One region of the Streptomyces sp. NPDC051822 genome, then DNA from elsewhere that is predicted to be linked to it. Evidence: riboswitches for the same ligand, from Rfam matches in the RefSeq annotation. Region 1 holds a riboswitch; the other holds the start of a gene.
The links. Region 1 has a riboswitch for glycine ahead of gcvT (glycine cleavage system aminomethyltransferase GcvT). Riboswitches for the same ligand answer to the same signal wherever they lie in the genome.

Region 1 (9,266 bases):
CCGGCCGCCCGCCGCGTTCTCCTCGTTCACGGCCATCGCGTACAGGGTGATCCACTCCATCGAGTGGGCCGCGGGGTCGCCCTCGGAGCGCAGCTTGCGGGCCGTGTTCGCGGCGCGGCGGCGCACCTTCAGGCCGCCGGGCAGAATGCCCTCGCGGGACATGCCGCGCGAGACGCAGGCCTGCATGACCCGCCAGATCTCCAGGAGGCCCTCGCGGATCTCCTCCTCCGTGCGCCAGGCCTTCTCGTTCTCCAGCATCATCGCGGAGATCGAGAGACCGGTCTCCTTGGCGAGGCGCAGCAGCTCGTCGCCGGTGCGGAAGGGGTACTTCAGGACGGTGTCCTCGGGGACGATCGGGTTCTCGCCCTCGACTGCGTCCTCGTCGACGACGAAGCCGCCGCCGACCGAGTAGTACGTCTTCTGCAGGACGAGGGCACCCTCGGCGTCGTACGCGAAGACCGTCATGCCGTTGGCGTGGTACGGCAGCGCCTTGCGGCGGTGCAGGATCAGGTCCTCGTCGAAGTCGAAGGGGATCTCGTGCGCGCCGAGCAGGTTGATCCGGCCGCTCGCCTTGATCCGCTCGAACTCCTCGTCCGCCGTCTCCACGTTCACCGTGCGGGGCGAGTTGCCCTCCAGGCCGAGGAGCACCGCCTTGGGGGTGCCGTGGCCGTGGCCGGTGGCGCCGAGCGAGCCGTACAGCTCCGCCCGTACCTTCGCGGTGTGGGCGAGCAGGCCCTCGTTCTTCAGCCTGCGGGCGAACATCCGGGCGGCGCGCATCGGGCCCACCGTGTGGGAGCTGGACGGGCCGATGCCGATCGAGAACAGGTCGAAGACCGAGATGGCCACGGGGGGACTCCTTGTGGGGGCTAGACGCCGTTGTCTGCCGGGGTGGTGCAGAACAAAGCAGGAAGATCGGAACGGGGCACGACATGGGGTGGGGCACCGCGCCCACCTTTCAGTGTGCGCGATGCCCCGGACGTGTCGTACGAACTAAACCGGAACTAAATCGTACGAAACTACTTCAGGCCGGGGTACAGCGGGTGCTTGTCGGCGAGGGCCGTCACCCGGGCCTTCAGCGACGCGGCCTTGTCGGCGTCGAAGCCGGGCTTCAGGGTCTCCGCGATGATGTCGCCGACCTCGGTGAAGTCCTCGGCCTGGAAACCGCGGGTGGCGAGCGCCGGCGTACCGATGCGCAGACCCGAGGTGACCATCGGCGGGCGCGGGTCGTTCGGAACGGCGTTCCGGTTGACCGTGATGCCGACCTCGTGGAGACGGTCCTCGGCCTGCTGGCCGTCCAGCTCGCTGTCGCGCAGGTCGACGAGGAGCAGGTGGACGTCCGTGCCGCCGGACAGGACGGAGACACCGTGGGCGGTGACGTCGTCCTGGACCAGGCGCTCGGCGATGATGCGGGCGCCGTCCAGGGTGCGCTGCTGGCGCTCCTTGAACTCCTCCGAGGCCGCGACCTTGAAGGAGACGGCCTTGGCCGCGATCACGTGCTCCAGCGGGCCGCCCTGGAAACCGGGGAAGACCGAGGAGTTCAGCTTCTTGGCGAACTCCTTCTTCGCCAGGATGATGCCGCCGCGGGGGCCGCCGAGCGTCTTGTGCGTGGTGGAGGTCACCACGTCCGCGTACGGGACCGGGTTCGGGTGCAGACCGGCGGCGACCAGGCCGGCGAAGTGGGCCATGTCGACCCACAGCTTGGCCTCGACCTCGTCGGCGATCCGGCGGAACTCGGCGAAGTCCAGCTGACGCGGGTAGGCGGACCAGCCCGCGATGATCACCTTCGGGCGGTGCTCCTTGGCGAGGCGCTCGACCTCGGCCATGTCGACCAGACCGGCCTCGTCCACGTGGTACGCGACCACGTTGAACTGCTTGCCCGAGAAGTTCAGGCGCATGCCGTGGGTGAGGTGACCGCCGTGCGCCAGGTCCAGACCCAGGATCGTGTCGCCGGGCTGGGCGATCGCGAAGAGGGCGGCCTGGTTCGCGGAGGCGCCGGAGTGCGGCTGGACGTTGGCGTACTCGGCGCCGAACAGGTCCTTGACCCGGTCGATGGCGATCTGCTCGGCCACGTCGACGTGCTCGCAGCCGCCGTAGTAGCGGCGGCCCGGGTAGCCCTCGGCGTACTTGTTGGTGAGGACGGAGCCCTGCGCCTCCATGACGGCGACCGGAGCGAAGTTCTCCGAGGCGATCATCTCGAGGGTGGACTGCTGACGGCGGAGCTCGGCGTCGACGGCGGCGGCGACGTCCGGGTCCAGCTCGTGGAGAGGGGTGTTCAGAAGCGACATGAATCGATCCCTAAGGGGTCTCGGGCCCGGTCTCAGTTCCCGGCGAACGCGGTGTACTCGTCGGCGGAGAGCAGCTCTTCCGGCTCACCCGTGACGCGCACCTTGAACAGCCAGCCACCCTCGAACGGAGCCGAGTTCACCAGGGACGGGTCGTCCACCACGTCCTGGTTGGAGGCGACGACCTCGCCCGTGACGGGGGAGTACAGGTCGCTCACGGACTTCGTCGACTCCAGCTCGCCGCAGGTCTCACCCGCGGTGACGGTGTCGCCGACGGCGGGGAGCTGGGCGTAGACGACGTCACCGAGCGCGTTGGCCGCGAACTCCGTGATGCCGACCGTCGCGACGCCGTCCTCGGCGGTCGACAGCCACTCGTGCTCCTTGGTGTACCGCAGCTGCTGGGGGTTGCTCATGACCTGATTCTCCTGGATCGGGGGAGTGCTGGTGAACGTGGGTCTCGCGGGGTGAGACCCGGGATGAGACGACTGCGTCACTTCCGGCGCTTGCCGGACGTCTACTTCCGGCGCTTGTAGAACGGCAGCGCCACGACCTCGTACGGCTCGTGCGTACCGCGGATGTCCACCCCTACACCCTCGGTGCCGGGCGCGGCGTGCGCCGCGTCCACGTACGCGATGGCGATCGGCTTTCCGAGGGTCGGGGACGGGGCACCGGAGGTCACCTCGCCGATCACCACGCCGTCCTTGACGACGGAGAAGCCGGCGCGCGGGACGCGGCGGCCCTCGGCGACCAGGCCGACGAGCTTGCGCGGCGGGGCGGTCTCGGCACGCTCGGCGGCGGCCTCCAGGGCCTTGCGGCCGACGAAGTCGCCCGGCTTCTCGAACTTCACGACCCGGCCGAGGCCGGCGTCGAAGGGGGTGAGCGCGGTGGTCAGCTCGTGGCCGTACAGCGGCATGCCCGCCTCCAGGCGGAGCGTGTCGCGGCAGGACAGGCCGCAGGGGATCAGGCCGACGCCCTCGCCCGCCTCGGTGAGCGCCTTCCACACGCCCTCGGCGTGCTCGGGCTTCAGGAACAGCTCGAAGCCGTCCTCGCCGGTGTAGCCGGTACGGGCGATCAGCGCGGGCACGCCCGCGACCGTGCCGGGCAGTCCCGCGTAGTACTTGAGCCCGTCCAGGTCGGCGTCGGTGATCGACTTCAGGATGCCGGGGGACTCGGGGCCCTGGACGGCGATCAGGGCGTACGCGTCACGGTCGTCGCGGACCTCGGCGTCGAAGCCGCCGGAGCGGGCCACGAGGGCGTCCAGGACGATCTGCGCGTTGGAGGCGTTGGCGACGACCATGTACTCCGTCTCGCCGAGGCGGTAGACGATCAGGTCGTCGAGGATGCCGCCGTCCTCCTGGCAGATCATCGTGTAGCGGGCGCGGCCGTTGCCCACCGTGGAGATGTTGCCGACGAGCGCGAAGTCGAGCAGGTCGACGGCCTGCGGGCCCGTCACCGTGATCTCGCCCATGTGGGACAGGTCGAAGAGACCCGCCTTGGTGCGGACGGCGACGTGCTCGTCGCGCTCGCTGGCGTAGCGGAGCGGCATGTCCCAGCCCGCGAAGTCGGTCATGGTCGCGCCCAGCGAACGATGCAGCGCATCGAGGGCGGTCAGACGGGGGGCAGTGCTCATGGGGTGGCTCCCGGATCCCAAGGGCGGTTCGGTGACGAAACACATGACGGGCGAGGACGTCCTCCCCATCTGTCATGGAACCTGAGAGGTTCACCGAGAGCATCTCGTCACACGAGAGATCGGCTTGCACCTTGGGTGGGGACACAACAGGGTGTCCCGCTTTTCAGATCTGCCTCATCCGCGCGGTACGGGGCCTGAGAGATTCAAGGGAGGGTCTTGCTCCTTCGGCGTCCGGACGCGCTGGGCGGTCCGGAACTCTCCCGCGCGGATTCGAGCGGCCGGTATGCGATTGTGTGGCGACTGTGCGCGCCTGGCGCGGACATCATTGCACGCGAGCCACGCGGGGCACATCGCTTGTGTCTCATTACCGTTTCTTTACACTTTGTGGGCAAGGGTCTCCCAAGGCCCGGCAGGGGGAGAAGCGATGAGGATCCAGCACACCGGCGCGTACGCGCCGAGTACCGGCATACCGTCCCAGCGAGCCCGCGCGAGGACCCGCCGGCGCGGCAGACTCCTGCGCGACCTCCGCGAGCGCGGCGGCCGCGGCCCCCGCGCCCTCACCTTCGCGGCCGGCGACCTCGTGGTGATCTCCGGCCTGCCCGGAAGCGGCAAGTCGACCCTCATGAAGCGCGCCGCCGAGGGCACCGGCATCGACTCCCAGGACGCCCGCGAGCGGTGGGAGGCCCGGATGCCCCGCCTCCTGCCGTACGCGCTCTACCGCCCCCTGGTCCGGCTCGCGCACTACGCGGGCCTGCGCCGCGCCCTGCGCTCCGGCGCCGGCGTGGTCGTGCACGACTGCGGCACCCAGTCCTGGGTGCGCGGCTGGCTCGCCCGCGAGGCCCGGCGCCGCGGCCGTGCCCTGCATCTGGTCCTCCTCGACGTCAGTCCGGACACCGCCCGCGAGGGCCAGCGCGCCCGCGGCCGCGGCGTCTCCGCCTACGCCTTCGCCCGGCACCGGCGGGCCGTCGCACGGCTCGTCGGCGCCGCCGAGTCCGGCCGCCTTCCGCACGGCTGCGCCTCCGCCACCCTGCTCGACCGGGACGCGGCGGACACCCTGCGGAGAATCGGCTTCCGGGCGGCCGCCTGACGGGCGCCGGCTTCCGCACCCTCCCGGTTCCGTACCCTTTTGGCCACGCCGCCCCCGGGGCGGCGTTAGGGTGCTGCCCGGGGCGGCCGGTGCGGCAGGCCGTGCGAGAAGGAGAAACGCGACCGTGGACGTGACGTGGCCGGGCAACGAGCTCGAAGAGGTCCTTGTCGCCTCACTCGGCAACCCCGCGGCCGGCGGCCGGCTGGTCGAGGTGCTCGGGCGCAGCCCGATCTGGGTGCCCCTGCCCAACGGCGGCGGGCCCGACAGCCCCGACCTCGACCTGCCCACCATGGAGATCGAGGGCGCGGCCTACGTGCCCGTCTTCAGCTCCGAGCAGCAGTTCCTCGCCTGCGTCGGCAGCCACATGTCCTTCACCGTCGCCCCCGCCCGTGACTTCGCGCGCGGCCTGCCCCCGCAGCTCGGCATCGCGGTGAACCCCGGCGGCACCGTCGGCGTCCCGCTGCCCCCGCCCGCCGTCGCCGAGCTGTGCCGGGTGGGCCGCACCCCGCTCGACGGCCCCGCCAGCGGCGGTCGCGTCCGCCTCTTCGAGCCCGACTGGCAGGACGACCCGGTCGACTTCCTCGCCGCCGCCTCCGCCGAGTTCGAGGCGACCGGCGTGGTGACCACCGCCCGCCGGGCCCTCGCCAGCGTCGAGGGCACCGAACCCGCCCTCTTCATCGGCGTCCAGCTCGCCGGCTGGGACGGCGTCGACCGCAACGCGCCCCTGGACGCCCTCGGCCGCGCCCTCGGCCGCGTCGAGGTCGCCTGGCCGGTCAACCTCATCCTGCTCGACATGGCGCAGGACCCGGTCGGCGACTGGATGCTGGAGCGGGTGCGCCCCTTCTACCAGCGCGCCGCCGTGTGACAGAGGGCCTGTCTAAGCTGAACTGCATCGGTAGCGGGACGAACGTGGTGGACGGAAGAGGGGCGGGACCAGGGTGAGCGCGTCAGGCACGGCTGCGGCCGGGAGGGTCGAGCACATGCTGCGCCAGGTGGCACCCGGACGCTACGACGCGTACGAGCAGCTGCTGCACGCCCTCGCCGACGGCGAACTCTGGATGCTGCTCTGGCAGGGCTCTCCCGGCTCGCCCGAGGCCCAGTACGGGAACATGGAGGTCGACGGCTTCGGCTACGCGCCCTGCGTCACCTCCGCCCAGGAGCTCGCCGCCTCCGGCTGGAACCGCGCCCACGAGCTCGTCACCGGCCGCGAGATCGCGCGCGCCCTCTACCCCGACCGCTGGGGCGTATGGCTGAATCCGCACGCCCCCGGCGGCGGCGTCGGCGTCCCCTGGGCCGATCTGCGCCGGATCGCCACCGGCCTCGACCGGATGCCCGCAGGGCCGCTGCGGGTCACCGAGCCCGCCCTGGAGATGCCGCAGTTCTACGCCCTGCTCACGCAGAACGCGCACCGCACCCCGGCCGTCCGGGCGCTGCGCCGCGGCTGGGTGCAGCCCGCGCTGGGCTCCCCGTACCTCGCCATCGGTCTCGATCTGTACGACAGCTCCGCGGCGGCCGTGGACACGGTCCGCGCGATGATGCGCCAGTCGATCGGCGCCGTACCCGAGGGACTGCCCGTCTCGACGGTCGCGCTCTCCGACGCGTACGACCCGGTGGCCCTCTGGCTGAGGGCGAACGGGCGGCCCTTCTACGACCGCGAGGCGCACGCCGGGCGCGGCTCGGCGCCCGCCCCCGGGTACGGCTACCCGCCACCGGCACCGTCCGGATACTGAGACGCCTCCCTTCTCCATCGTGTCCCACCGGCCTCCGGAGTTCGCTCCGGAGGCCGTCGTTCACCCCAATTCATCACGGCGAACGCCTGCTTGAGCGACATGTCCGATTGGGGGGAAGAGGCCCCGAGATGGTCCGCTCACGTGATCGCGACGTCCGGATAACGGAAGTCGCAGCACCGCATCACGTTTGAGCAAACATTCCCCGTCAGGGCTGGCGGGTGATCGTGAACGCATTGAAGACTCCCCGGAACACCGGGCGTTCGGCTCCTTTCGAGCAGGTGCCCAGCAGGTTGTTCCACCGAGCCGCTACCCGCGGCGGGCAAGGGCCGGCTACCGGCGGCCGAGAGGGGTCCTCACCACGATGACGGCACCACTGCACGAGACGAGTGCGGGCGAGTCGACCGCCACCGTCGTCGCCGCGCCCGACGCACCCGGCACACCGGACAAGTCCGGCGGCTCCGCCAAGGCGATCGAGGGCCGCTCGCCCTGGAAGATCGCCTGGACCCGCCTCAAGCGCGACAAACTGGCCCTCGCGGGCGCCTTCGTCGTTCTCTTCCTCGTCCTGGTCGCGCTCTTCGCCCCGGTCATCGTCGGCCTCCTCGGCCACCCGCCGGACGAGTTCCACGAGGACCAGATCGACCCCCTCTTCGGCACCCCGATCGGCTCCTGGGGCGGTGTCAGCTCCGAGTTCCTCTTCGGCGTCGAGCCCGTCAACGGCCGCGACGTCTTCAGCCGCATCGTCTACGGCACCCGGATCTCGCTGCTCGTCGCCGTCGCGGCGGCGGTCTTCGCCGTCGTCCTCGGCACCGTCCTCGGCATCGTCGCGGGCTACTTCGGCGGCTGGATCGACGCGGTCCTCAGCAGGGTCATGGACGTCATGCTCGCGTTCCCGCAGCTGCTCTTCACGATCGCCCTGGTCTCGGTCCTGCCGAACGAACTCCTCGGACTCGACGGCTCGGGCGTCCGCATCGCCGCCCTGATCGTTGTCATCGGCTTCTTCGGCTGGCCGTACGTCGGCCGTATCGTCCGCGGCCAGACCCTGTCGCTGCGCAACCGCGAGTACGTCGAGGCCGCCCAGAGCCTGGGCGCCGGCCGGATCTACATCCTGCGCCGCGAGCTGCTGCCCAACCTGATCGCCCCGATCACGGTCTACGCGACCCTCATGATCCCCACCAACATCCTCACCGAAGCGGCGCTCAGCTTCCTCGGCGCGGGCGTGAAGCCCCCCACCGCATCGTGGGGGCAGATGCTGTCGACGGCCATCACCACCTACGAGGCGGACCCGCTCTTCATGGTGATCCCGGGCCTCGCGATCTTCATCACCGTTCTGGCGTTCAACCTCTTCGGCGACGGCGTGCGTGACGCGCTCGACCCGAAGGGCTCCCGCTGACCGTTCGCCGACACGCAAGACCCGCCCCTGCCGCTGGCGACAGGAGGCCCACCCCAAATCGGCGGACCGCCGTATCGGCCGCCACTACCCGGAGGTTGCGAGACCCATGATGAGCTCTCAGAGGCGCAGAATCGCCGCAGGCGCGCTGCTCGCGGCGGCCACGATGGTCGTCACCACCGCCTGCGGCGGCGGCACCGAGACCGGTGGCGACAAGGGCAAGACCGGCGCGGCCGGCTTCAACGCCGCCGTGAACAAGGTCGCCAACGCCTCCGACAAGAAGGGCGGCGAGCTGAAGTTCATCGGCTCGCAGGAGGCCGACTCGTGGGACCCGCAGCGCGGCTACTACGGCTTCGTGTGGGACTTCGCCCGGTACTACACCCGCCAGCTGGTCACCTACAAGGCCGAGCCGGGCGCCGCCTCCACCGAGCTCGTCCCGGACCTCGCCACCGACGCCGGCAAGGTCTCGCCCGACGGCCTCACCTACACCTTCACGCTGAAGGACGGGGTGACCTGGGAGGACGGCAAGCCGATCACCTCCAAGGACATCAAGTACGGCATCGAGCGCATCTGGGCCCAGGACGTCATCTCCGGCGGCCCGATCTACCTGCAGCAGGTCCTCGACCCCAAGGGCGAGTACAAGGGCCCGTACAAGGACACCTCCGCGGACAAGCTCGGTCTGAAGGCCATCGAGACCCCGGACGACAAGACCATCATCTTCAAGCTGCCGGTCGCCAACGGTGACTTCCTGCAGATGCTGGCCATGCCCGCCGCCTCCCCGGTCCGCCAGGACAAGGACACCAAGGCCAAGTACGGCCTGAAGCCCTTCTCCTCGGGCCCGTACAAGTGGGAGTCGTACACCCCGAACAAGTCCATGAAGCTCGTCCGCAACGACAAGTGGGACGCGAAGACGGACACCATCCGCAAGGCGCTCCCGGACAAGATCAGCGTCACGTTCACCACGAACGCCGACGACATGGACAACCGTCTGATGGAGGGCGAGTACGACCTCGACCTCAACGCCACGGGAATCGGCTCCGCCGCCCGCCAGAAGGCGCTCCAGCAGCACAAGGGCAACGTCGACAACCCGCAGACGGGCTTCATCCGCTACGCGGTCTTCCCGCAGACGGTCATCCCCAACATCGAGTGC
Region 2 (9,266 bases), on a different contig from region 1:
GTCCCGCACTCCCGATGCCCGCCGCGACCAGCGTCCCGCGCCCGAGGTCCGGCCACGGCCGGCTCCGGTCGAAACCGATGGCCCGCATCCCCGAACCCTCCCGCAGCAGCAGATGGGCGACCAGGACGACCGGCACGAGGGCCGAGGCGATGCCGAAGAGCTGCCAGGACAGGTCGAGCCACGGCCGGCCCAGCGCGTACGAGCCGTTGAGCGACGCCGCCTGCTCCTTCAGCGGCCCGGACCTGGTGACCGAGCCGATGAAGCTGATGAGCGACGACACCGCGCTCGCACCGAGCGAGAGCGCCAGGACGATGAGCGTCTCGGAGCGCAGCACCCCGCGCGGCAGGCCCTCGGGGGGCAGGGCGGCATCACTCACTCGTTGCTCCGACACCACACCTGTCTCCACTTCCCGGTCGCGGACGCACGCCGCTGCCGCGGCCCGACCACTGTGTCATGATCGGCCGCCGCCCCTGCCCGCGCCGCCGGGAAGCGAGGTCAGTCGATCCCCACCGGCCAGGTGTGGACCGGCTCGCCCGCGTGCATGAGGGTCCGGTAGCGGCGGGTGGTCGCGGCGAGCGCCGCCGCGCGGTCGAGGCCCGAATCCAGCGCCAGGTGGAAGGTGTCGGCCTGCCAGGAGGCACCGTTCACCCGCCGCAGACAGCGCTGTTCGATCACCCCGAGGTAGAAGTCCCGGTCGGCGGGCTCGATGTGCCAGGCGTCGAGCCCGGCCGCGGCGAGCGGCAGCAGCTCGTCGAGGACCAGCCGGACCGCGGGGACCGTCGCGATGCCGCCGGTGCGGCCCGAGCGGGGCCAGCGCAGCTCCGCCTCGATGCCGTGCCGGCAGGCGGTGTCGAAGTTGGCCTCGGCGTCCTCGAAGGTCATCCGTTTCCAGATCGGCCTGGGGTCGTCGGCGAGCGAGCGCACGAGCCCGTAGTAGAAGGCCGCGTTGGCGATGACGTCGGTGACGGTCGGCCCGGCCGGCAGCACCCGGTTCTCGACGCGCAGGTGCGGGACGCCGTCGACCCAGCCGTACACGGGCCGGTTCCAGCGGTAGACCGTGCCGTTGTGCAGGACGAGTTCCTGGAGGCGCGGCACCCCGCCCTCGTCGAGGACGAGCAGCGGGTCCTCCTCGTCGCAGATGGGCAGCAGCGCGGGGAAGTAGCGGAGGTTCTCCTCGAAGAGGTCGTACACCGAGTCGACCCACCGCTCCCCGAACCAGGTGCGCGGCCGGACGCCCTGGGACTGCAGCTCGGGCGGGCGGGTGTCGGTGGCCTGCTGGAAGAGCGGCGGCCTCGACTCCCGCCACAGTTCGTGGCCGAAGACGAAGGGCGCGTTGGCGCCGAGCGCGATCTGGACGCCCGCCACCGCCTGCGAGGCGTTCCACACGGCGGCGAAGCGCGCGGGCGTGACCTGGAGATGAAGCTGGACCGACGTGCAGGCCGCCTCGGGCACGATCGAGTCCGAGGTGCACAGGAGGCGTTCGACGCCGTGGATGTCGAGGGTGATGTCCTCGCCCCGCGCGGCGATGATCTGGTCGTTGAGCAGCGTGTAGCGGTCGACGGCCGACAGGTTCTCGAAGACCAGATCGTCCTGGGTGAGCGTCGGCAGTATGCCGATCATGACGACGCCCGCGTCGAGTTCCGCGGCCTTGCGGTCGGCATATCCGATCCCGGTGCCGATCTCCTCCGCGAGCCGGTCGAATACCCGCCCGCCAAGCTGGTGCGGCTCGATGTTCACTTCGAGATTGAACATTCCGAGTTCCGTCTGGAAATCGGGGCTGGCGATCTTTTCGAGCACCGGCCCGTTGAGCATGCGAGGCAGTCCGTCGGGGCCTGCGAGATTGAGTTCGATCTCCACGCCCATGAGATTGCGCGGACGGTCGAACCGCTTCTCCGCCAGGAGTCTCGCGAGCCCCGCCAGACACTGCTGGAGCTTTCTCCGGTACTGCTGCCGGTCGGACGGGCCGAACCCGTCGGCCGCGACCTTCTCCCCCATCGAAGCGTCCCTCCGCGAGTGGGCAGCCGTCATGACGGCCGCGCGTCACGGACGATGATGCCCACCCCGCTGATCCACAACGCCTGCGGAAGAGGGCTGTCGGAGGATAGGCTTGATGCGGTACCCCACCGGCACACCCCGAAGGCAAGGACAATCGACATATACCAATGTCCTATTGCCCGGGAAACCTGGGTCGGAATTCAGCCGTCCGACTGCACGAGGAATACGCAGGTGGGAACGGTGCGACCCGTACGATTCCGCTTCTACGCCCCGTGCTTTACGGCTCGATGACGCCTTGCCAGGAATATCGGCGACGTCTAGCGGAAACACTGTGTGAACACGTGTCGTATAAACTCCGCGGACGAGGCAGAGTGTTGGCGCCCGGCCACGGCCCCTTACGGCCCCACCTCCGGCCCCGCCGCCGACAGCGCCGTCGTACCTGCCCACGCGTCACCGTGTCTCCTGAGCGAGAGGCGACCCACCATGCTCCGAACCTCCCCGGCCCCCGCGCCGGCCCTCCGCAGTGTCCTCGCGGCCCTCGGCTCGCCGACCGCCGTCCGCGAGGCGCGAACGCCCGCCCTGCGGGCAGCGCAGGGACCACTGAGCCCCGAACTCCCCCTGCCCGTCCACGTCCTGGGCGTCGCCGCGACACCGGGGCACGTGCCCGGCACCCGGCTCACCGGCTGGCGTTTCCTGATCAGGAGCGGAGGCCGCGCCATCGCCGCCGCGGACACCATGCTCACCCCCGACGGCTGGTCCTTCTCGCACTTCTTCGAGGGGCCGTACGTCGTCGCCACCGAGCGGGCGCTGCTCCAGGCGGAGGCGCTGCCCGCCGCGTACCAGCCGAGGCTGCTCTCGGTGCCCGAGCTGTACATGCAGACCCTCTGGCTGCACGCCGACCCCGGGGACGACGGCGCGTCGACCACCCCGGGCGCGGCCGACCTGATGGTGCCGCTCGCCCCCGCGCCGCCGGGGATCGCGGCCCACCACACGTACCAGGCCGCCGATCTCCTGCCCGTCCTCCGGATGCGTCTCGCGCCGCCGCCCCTCCTGGGCTCGGCGGCGCCCGCCTGATCCACCCCCCGCGCACCACCGCCCCGTGACCCGTCCGGGTCACGGGGCGCACCGCTGTCCGAGGCCACCGCGTCGAACGCCTCGTCCGAACACCCCTCCCGGACGGACTAGCCCGCTGGGACCACCCCGAACCACCCGAAGGGACGGTGCAGTTGACCTGAACCGCCCCTGCGGGTGATGCGTCTTCCCAGGAAAGGACGAGCTGCCGCGAAATACCTGCGGAAGACCGTCCATGGGGCAAGACTGGGACCGGACCGAACCGACCTACGGGGGCGGCGATGAGCGCGAAGAGCCGCAGGACATCCACTACGACGCAGCGAGAGAACCCACCCATGTGCCAGCACCAGCCCGCCTGTCCTACCGCCGACTCCGCCGACCGTGAGGCGGCCCGACTGACGGCACACCACCCGGAGCAGGGCTGGAGCCTGCTGTGCAACGGCGTCCTGCTCTTCGAGGACACCGGTGAGCTGCTGCCGGACGGGCAGATCATCGCCCCGCACCGGCCGCTGACGGCGGGGCAGGTGGCGACCGCCGCCTGAAGGCGCGGGGCCGCCGCCGTACGAGGGACCCCCAGACGCCCGAGGGACACCCTGAGACGCCGAGGGCCGGCCCGGAGAAGATCTCCGGACCGGCCCTCGCCTCATGCCTGAAGGCGACCCGCGGTCACCGTCGTGCTCAGTGGTCGTACTCGTCCATCGGCGGGCAGGAGCAGACGAGGTTCCGGTCACCGAAGGCACCGTCGATCCGGCGCACCGGCGGCCAGTACTTGTCGGCGGCCGAGACCCCGGCCGGGAAGACCGCCTCGTCGCGGGTGTACGCGTGGTTCCACTCGCCGCCCAGCGCGGCCGCGGTGTGCGGGGCGTTGTGCAGCGGGTTGTCGTCGGCGGGCCACTGGCCGGAGGCGACCTTCTCGATCTCGGCCCGGATCGCGATCATCGTGTCGCAGAAACGGTCCAGCTCGGTCAGGTCCTCGGACTCGGTCGGCTCGATCATCAGCGTGCCGGCCACCGGGAACGACATCGTCGGCGCGTGGAAGCCGTAGTCGATGAGGCGCTTCGCGATGTCGTCGACCGTGACGCCCGTCGCCTTGGACAGCGGACGCAGGTCCACGATGCACTCGTGCGCGACCAGACCGGCCGGGCCGGTGTAGAGCACCGGGAAGTGCGGCTCAAGGCGCTTGGCGATGTAGTTCGCCGCGAGCACGGCGACCTGGGTGGCGCGCTTGAGGCCCTCTCCGCCCATCAGACGCACGTACGACCACGAGATCGGCAGGATGCCGGCGCTGCCCCACGGGGCGGCCGAGATCGGGCCGACACCGGTCTCCGGGCCCGCGGCGGGCTGGAGCGGGTGGTTCGGGAGGTACGGGGCGAGGTGGGCGCGGACGCCGACCGGACCGACGCCGGGGCCGCCGCCGCCGTGCGGGATGCAGAAGGTCTTGTGCAGGTTCAGGTGCGAGACGTCGCCGCCGAAGTGGCCCGGCTTGGCCAGACCGACCAGCGCGTTGAGGTTGGCGCCGTCGACGTACACCTGGCCGCCGGCGTCGTGCACCTCGGCGCAGATGTCGGCGACGTGCTCCTCGAAGACGCCGTGCGTCGACGGGTAGGTGATCATCAGCACGGACAGCTCGTCGCGGTACTGCTCGATCTTGGCGCGCAGGTCCGCCACGTCGACCTCGCCGTCCTCGGCGGTCTTGACGACGACGACCTTCATGCCGGCCATCACCGCGGAGGCGGCGTTGGTGCCGTGCGCGGAGGACGGGATGAGGCAGACCGTGCGCTGGAGGTCACCGTTGGCGCGGTGGTAGGCGCGGACGGCGAGCAGACCGGCCAGCTCGCCCTGCGAACCGGCGTTGGGCTGGATCGACACCTTGTCGTAGCCGGTGACCTCGGAGAGGCGCTCCTCCAGCTCGGTGATGAGCGTGAGGTAGCCCTGGGCCTGGTCGACCGGGGCGAAGGGGTGCATCTGACCGAACTCGGGCCAGGTCACCGCCTCCATCTCGGTCGTCGCGTTCAGCTTCATCGTGCAGGAGCCGAGCGGGATCATGCCGCGGTCGAGCGCGTAGTCGCGGTCGGCGAGCTTGCGCAGGTAGCGCAGCATCGAGGTCTCGGAGCGGTGCGCGTGGAAGACCGGGTGGGTCATGTACGCGTCCGAGCGCAGCAGTCCGGCGGGCAGCACGTCCTCGGTGGCGGCGTCGAGCGCCTCCACGTCGGCGGTGACGCCGAAGGCGCCCCACACGGCGGCGAGCTGGGCGCGCCCGGTGGTCTCGTCGCACGACATGGACACGTGGTCGGCGTCGACGCGGTAGAGGTTGACACCGGCCTCACGGGCCGCGGCCACGACGGCGTCGGCCTTGCCGGGCACACGGGCGGTGAGGGTGTCGAAGAAGGCGCCCTGGGTGAGCTCCACGCCCCCGGCCGTCAGGCCCGCGGCGAGGATCGCGGCGTACCGGTGGGTGCGGCGCGCGATGCCCTTGAGGCCCTCGGGGCCGTGGTAGACCGCGTACATGCCGGCCATGACGGCGAGCAGCACCTGCGCCGTACAGATGTTGCTGGTGGCCTTCTCGCGGCGGATGTGCTGCTCGCGGGTCTGGAGGGCGAGGCGGTACGCGCGGTTGCCGTCGGCGTCGACGGAGACGCCGACCAGTCGGCCGGGCAGGGAGCGGGCGTGCTTGTCCTGGACGGCCATGTAGCCGGCGTGGGGACCGCCGAAGCCCATCGGGACGCCGAAGCGCTGGGTGGTGCCGACGGCGATGTCCGCGCCCAGCTCGCCGGGCGAGGTGAGCAGGGTGAGCGCGAGCAGGTCGGCGGCGACGGTGACGATGGCGCCGAGCTCGTGGGCGGCGTCGACCAGCGGCTTGATGTCGCGGACGGCGCCGGAGGCACCCGGGTACTGGACGAGCACGCCGAAGACACCCCGCTCGGCGACCTCGGCGGGGATGCCGTCGCTCAGGTCGGCGACGACGACCTCGACACCGGTCGGCTCGGCACGGGTCTCGATGACGGCGATCGTCTGCGGCAGGGCGTCGGCGTCGACGAGGAAGACACCGTTCTTGACCTTGCCGACCCGGCGGGACAGCGCCATGGCCTCGGCGGCGGCGGTGCCCTCGTCGAGCAGGGAGGCGCCGGAGGTCGGCAGCCCGGTGAGGTCGGCGACGACGGTCTGGAAGTTCAGCAGGGCCTCGAGGCGCCCCTGCGAGATCTCCGGCTGGTACGGCGTGTACGCGGTGTACCAGGCCGGGTTCTCCATGACGTTGCGGAGAATGACGGGCGGGGTGAACGTCCCGTAGTAGCCGAGGCCGATCATGGGCGCGAGGACCTGGTTGCGGTCGGCGAGCGTACGCAGCTCGGCGAGGACCTCGGCCTCCGTGCGCGCGGCCGGGAGGTCCAGCGCCTCGGTGTTCTTGATGACGTCCGGCACCGCGGCGGCCGTGAGCTCGTCGAGCGAGCCGTAGCCGACCTGGGCGAGCATCTTGGCGCGCGCCTCGGCGTCGGGCCCGATGTGCCGCTGCTCGAACGGGATGCCCTGTTCGAGCTCGGAGAGCGGAATACGGTTGGCGGTCATGTACGGAGGCCTCCTGGTCATCACGACCTGCGAGGGGCACCACGGCGCGGGTACCCGGACGGCCTCCCCCTCTGTCATCTCAACCTGAGAGTTTCACCGGCACGCCTCGCGGCACGCCGGCTTTCACCGTCGGTGAGAGCGCATGCCGTCGGACACCGCTCTGCTTTCCAGAGTGACCTCGTCCGTGCGGTACAGGGGCCTGAGAGATTCCGGGGAGGATTTGCTCCTTCGGCGTCCACCGGAAGGTTTCTCCGGGGACTCTCCCGCACAGGGTCGACAGCCACAGCCAGCCTACCAGCGAGGTTGCGGCTCCCATCGCTCAAGTGGCCGACATCCCAGATGTGCACTTTCGTAGGGGTGTAGAGCAGTTGCGACCAGTTGGAGGGACCGTGCAGACCGATATCGATCCGCGCAGCCTGATCGGCCGCAAGGCGTTCGACCGTAACGGACACAAGATCGGAACCGTGGACGAGGTGTACCTGGACGACGCGACCGGCATCCCGGAGTGGGCGGCGGTCCGCACCGGCCTCTTCAGCCGGGACGCCTTCGTCCCCCTGGACCCGAGCGAGCTGCTCGCCGACGGACTCCACATCCCGTACGAACGGGCGCTCATCAAGGACGCCCCCGACTTCGGCGTGGGCCGCCACCTCTCCCCCGAACAGGAACTCCAGCTCTACCGGCACTACGACCTGACCCTGCCCCCACCCCCCTCGGACACCCCGGACACGGACTTCGGCCGCCTGGCGGGCCAGTAGGACCCGTGCCACCACGAGCCCGGCCCCCTGGGGCCGGGCTCACCCCGTTCCGGCCACCCCGACGCCTCCGGCGCCGACCCCCCTGTCCACCAGCGGCAGGGCCTCCCCCGGCACCAGGTCCGGATCGTCCACCGCGAACGTCCGCACCCGCCCCGGCTCCGACCGCGGCTCCTCAAACCGCACCGTGACCCGCCCGACCCCGCTGCCCTGCACCCACCCCGCCCCGTACACGGCGTGCCGTACGTCGTTCCCCGGCGCCCAGTGCCGTTCCTGGGCCTCCTCGACCTCTGCCTCGGCCTCGGGCGCGACGGAGGCCTCGGCCACGGCCACGTCCCCCGCACCGCCGGCCTGGCCCTCCGCCTCCGCCCTGGCCTCCGCCTGCGCGAACAGGTCCTCCTGCGTGTAGTCCGCGAGCCCGCTCACCCCGACCCCGAGCAACCGCACGCCGCCCGTCGTGTCCACCGCCTCCAGGAGCCGCCCCGCCGCCTCCCGCACCACGACCACGTCGTCCGTCGGGCCCCGCAGCGTCTCGGACCGGGTCAGGGTCGAGAAGTCGTACCGCCGCACCTTCAGGACGATGGTCCGCCCCGAGTGCCCCGAGGCCCGCAGCCGTCCCACGCACCGCTCCGCGAGCCGCTCCACCTCGGTCCTGATCCGCACGCGGTCGTGCAGGTCCACGTCGAAGGTGTCCTCGACGGACACCGACTTGGCGTCCCGCTCGGCCACCACGGGCCGATCGTCGTACCCCTGGGCCATCCGGTACAGCGAGGCCCCGTGCGACCGTCCGAGGAGCCGTACGAGCTCGTCCTCGCCCGCTTCGGCGAGGTCGGCGACGGTGGTCATGCCGGCCCGCCGCAGATGCTCGCCGGTCGCCGGGCCGACACCCGGCAGGATCCGCACCGACCGCGGCCCGAGGAGCTCCCGCTCGGTTCCCGGTTCGATGAGGACGAGCCCGTCGGGTTTGGCCTCCTCGGAGGCGATCTTCGCGATCATCTTGGACCCGGCGAGCCCGACGGACCCGGTCAGTCCGGTCGCCGCCAGGATGTCGACGCGCAGCCGCTCCCCGGCGGCCCGGGCGGTGGCGCTGTCGTCGGCCACCTCCCCCGCCTCCAGGTCCACGAACGCCTCGTCGAGGCTGAGCGGCTCCACGAGCGGGGAGAGCCGTCCCAGCAGCTCCATGACCTGCTCGCTGATCGACCGGTAGAAGGAGAAGCGCGGGACGAGGTAGGCCGCGTTGGGCGCGAGCCGCCGCGCCTGCCCCATCGGCATGGCCGAGTGCACCCCGAACCTGCGCGCCTCGTACGAGGCGGTCGCCACCACGCCCCTCGGGCCGAGACCGCCGACGATCACGGGTTTTCCGCGCAGGCTGGGCTTCGCCGCCTGCTCGGCGGCGGCGAAGAACGCATCCATGTCGAGATGCAGGATCGTCGGCGCGGCTCTCACGTCTCCGATGCTGCCCTACGCCACTGACAACGGCGCCGACCACCGCGCGAAAGGACGGGCCCGAGGAGCGAGAGGCTCCTCAGACCGCCTTGTCCCGCCGCCGCCTGGCCAGCTCGTCCCCGGGGTTGTGCCCCACGAGCGTCTCGCCCGTGTCGACCCGCTCCCCGTGCAGCTGCGAGAGCGCCGCCTCGACATCCCGCCAGACCACGCCGACGGCGATGCCGAAGACGCCCTGGCCGCCCTGGAGCAGATCGACGACCTCGTCCGGCGAGGAGCACTCGTACACCGTGGCCCCGTCGCTCATGAGCGTCATCCGCTCCAGATCCCGGAAGCCCCGCGCGCGCAGATGCTGCACAGCGGCCCGGATGTTCTGCAGGGCCACGCCGGTGTCGAGGAAGCGCTTGACGATCTTCAGCACGACGACGTCGCGGAAGCTGT

Region 2: it holds a riboswitch for glycine, as region 1 does, so the genes downstream of both, gcvP (aminomethyl-transferring glycine dehydrogenase) here and gcvT (glycine cleavage system aminomethyltransferase GcvT) in region 1, are expected to answer to the same signal.

What each region holds. Positions count from the first base shown of each region.
Region 1 is NZ_JBITBZ010000002.1:756,394-765,659, forward strand. It holds gene ACIA8N_RS09240 (L-serine ammonia-lyase) at 1-846, opposite strand, end outside; gene glyA (serine hydroxymethyltransferase) at 1,017-2,285, opposite strand; gene gcvH (glycine cleavage system protein GcvH) at 2,318-2,695, opposite strand; gene gcvT (glycine cleavage system aminomethyltransferase GcvT) at 2,797-3,912, opposite strand; glycine riboswitch at 4,086-4,185, opposite strand; gene ACIA8N_RS09260 (AAA family ATPase) at 4,337-4,999, shown strand; gene ACIA8N_RS09265 (enhanced serine sensitivity protein SseB) at 5,124-5,864, shown strand; gene ACIA8N_RS09270 (enhanced serine sensitivity protein SseB C-terminal domain-containing protein) at 5,938-6,729, shown strand; gene ACIA8N_RS09275 (ABC transporter permease) at 7,091-8,119, shown strand; gene ACIA8N_RS09280 (ABC transporter substrate-binding protein) at 8,226-9,266, shown strand, end outside.
Region 2 is NZ_JBITBZ010000012.1:8,514-17,779, reverse strand. It holds gene ACIA8N_RS29705 (CPBP family intramembrane glutamic endopeptidase) at 1-376, opposite strand, end outside; gene ACIA8N_RS29700 (glutamate--cysteine ligase) at 496-1,995, opposite strand; gene ACIA8N_RS29695 (hypothetical protein) at 2,479-3,069, shown strand; gene ACIA8N_RS29690 (DUF5999 family protein) at 3,402-3,608, shown strand; gene gcvP (aminomethyl-transferring glycine dehydrogenase) at 3,745-6,630, opposite strand; glycine riboswitch at 6,808-6,906, opposite strand; gene ACIA8N_RS29680 (PRC-barrel domain-containing protein) at 7,020-7,385, shown strand; gene ACIA8N_RS29675 (DNA polymerase IV) at 7,425-8,828, opposite strand; gene ACIA8N_RS29670 (MerR family transcriptional regulator) at 8,908-9,266, opposite strand, start outside.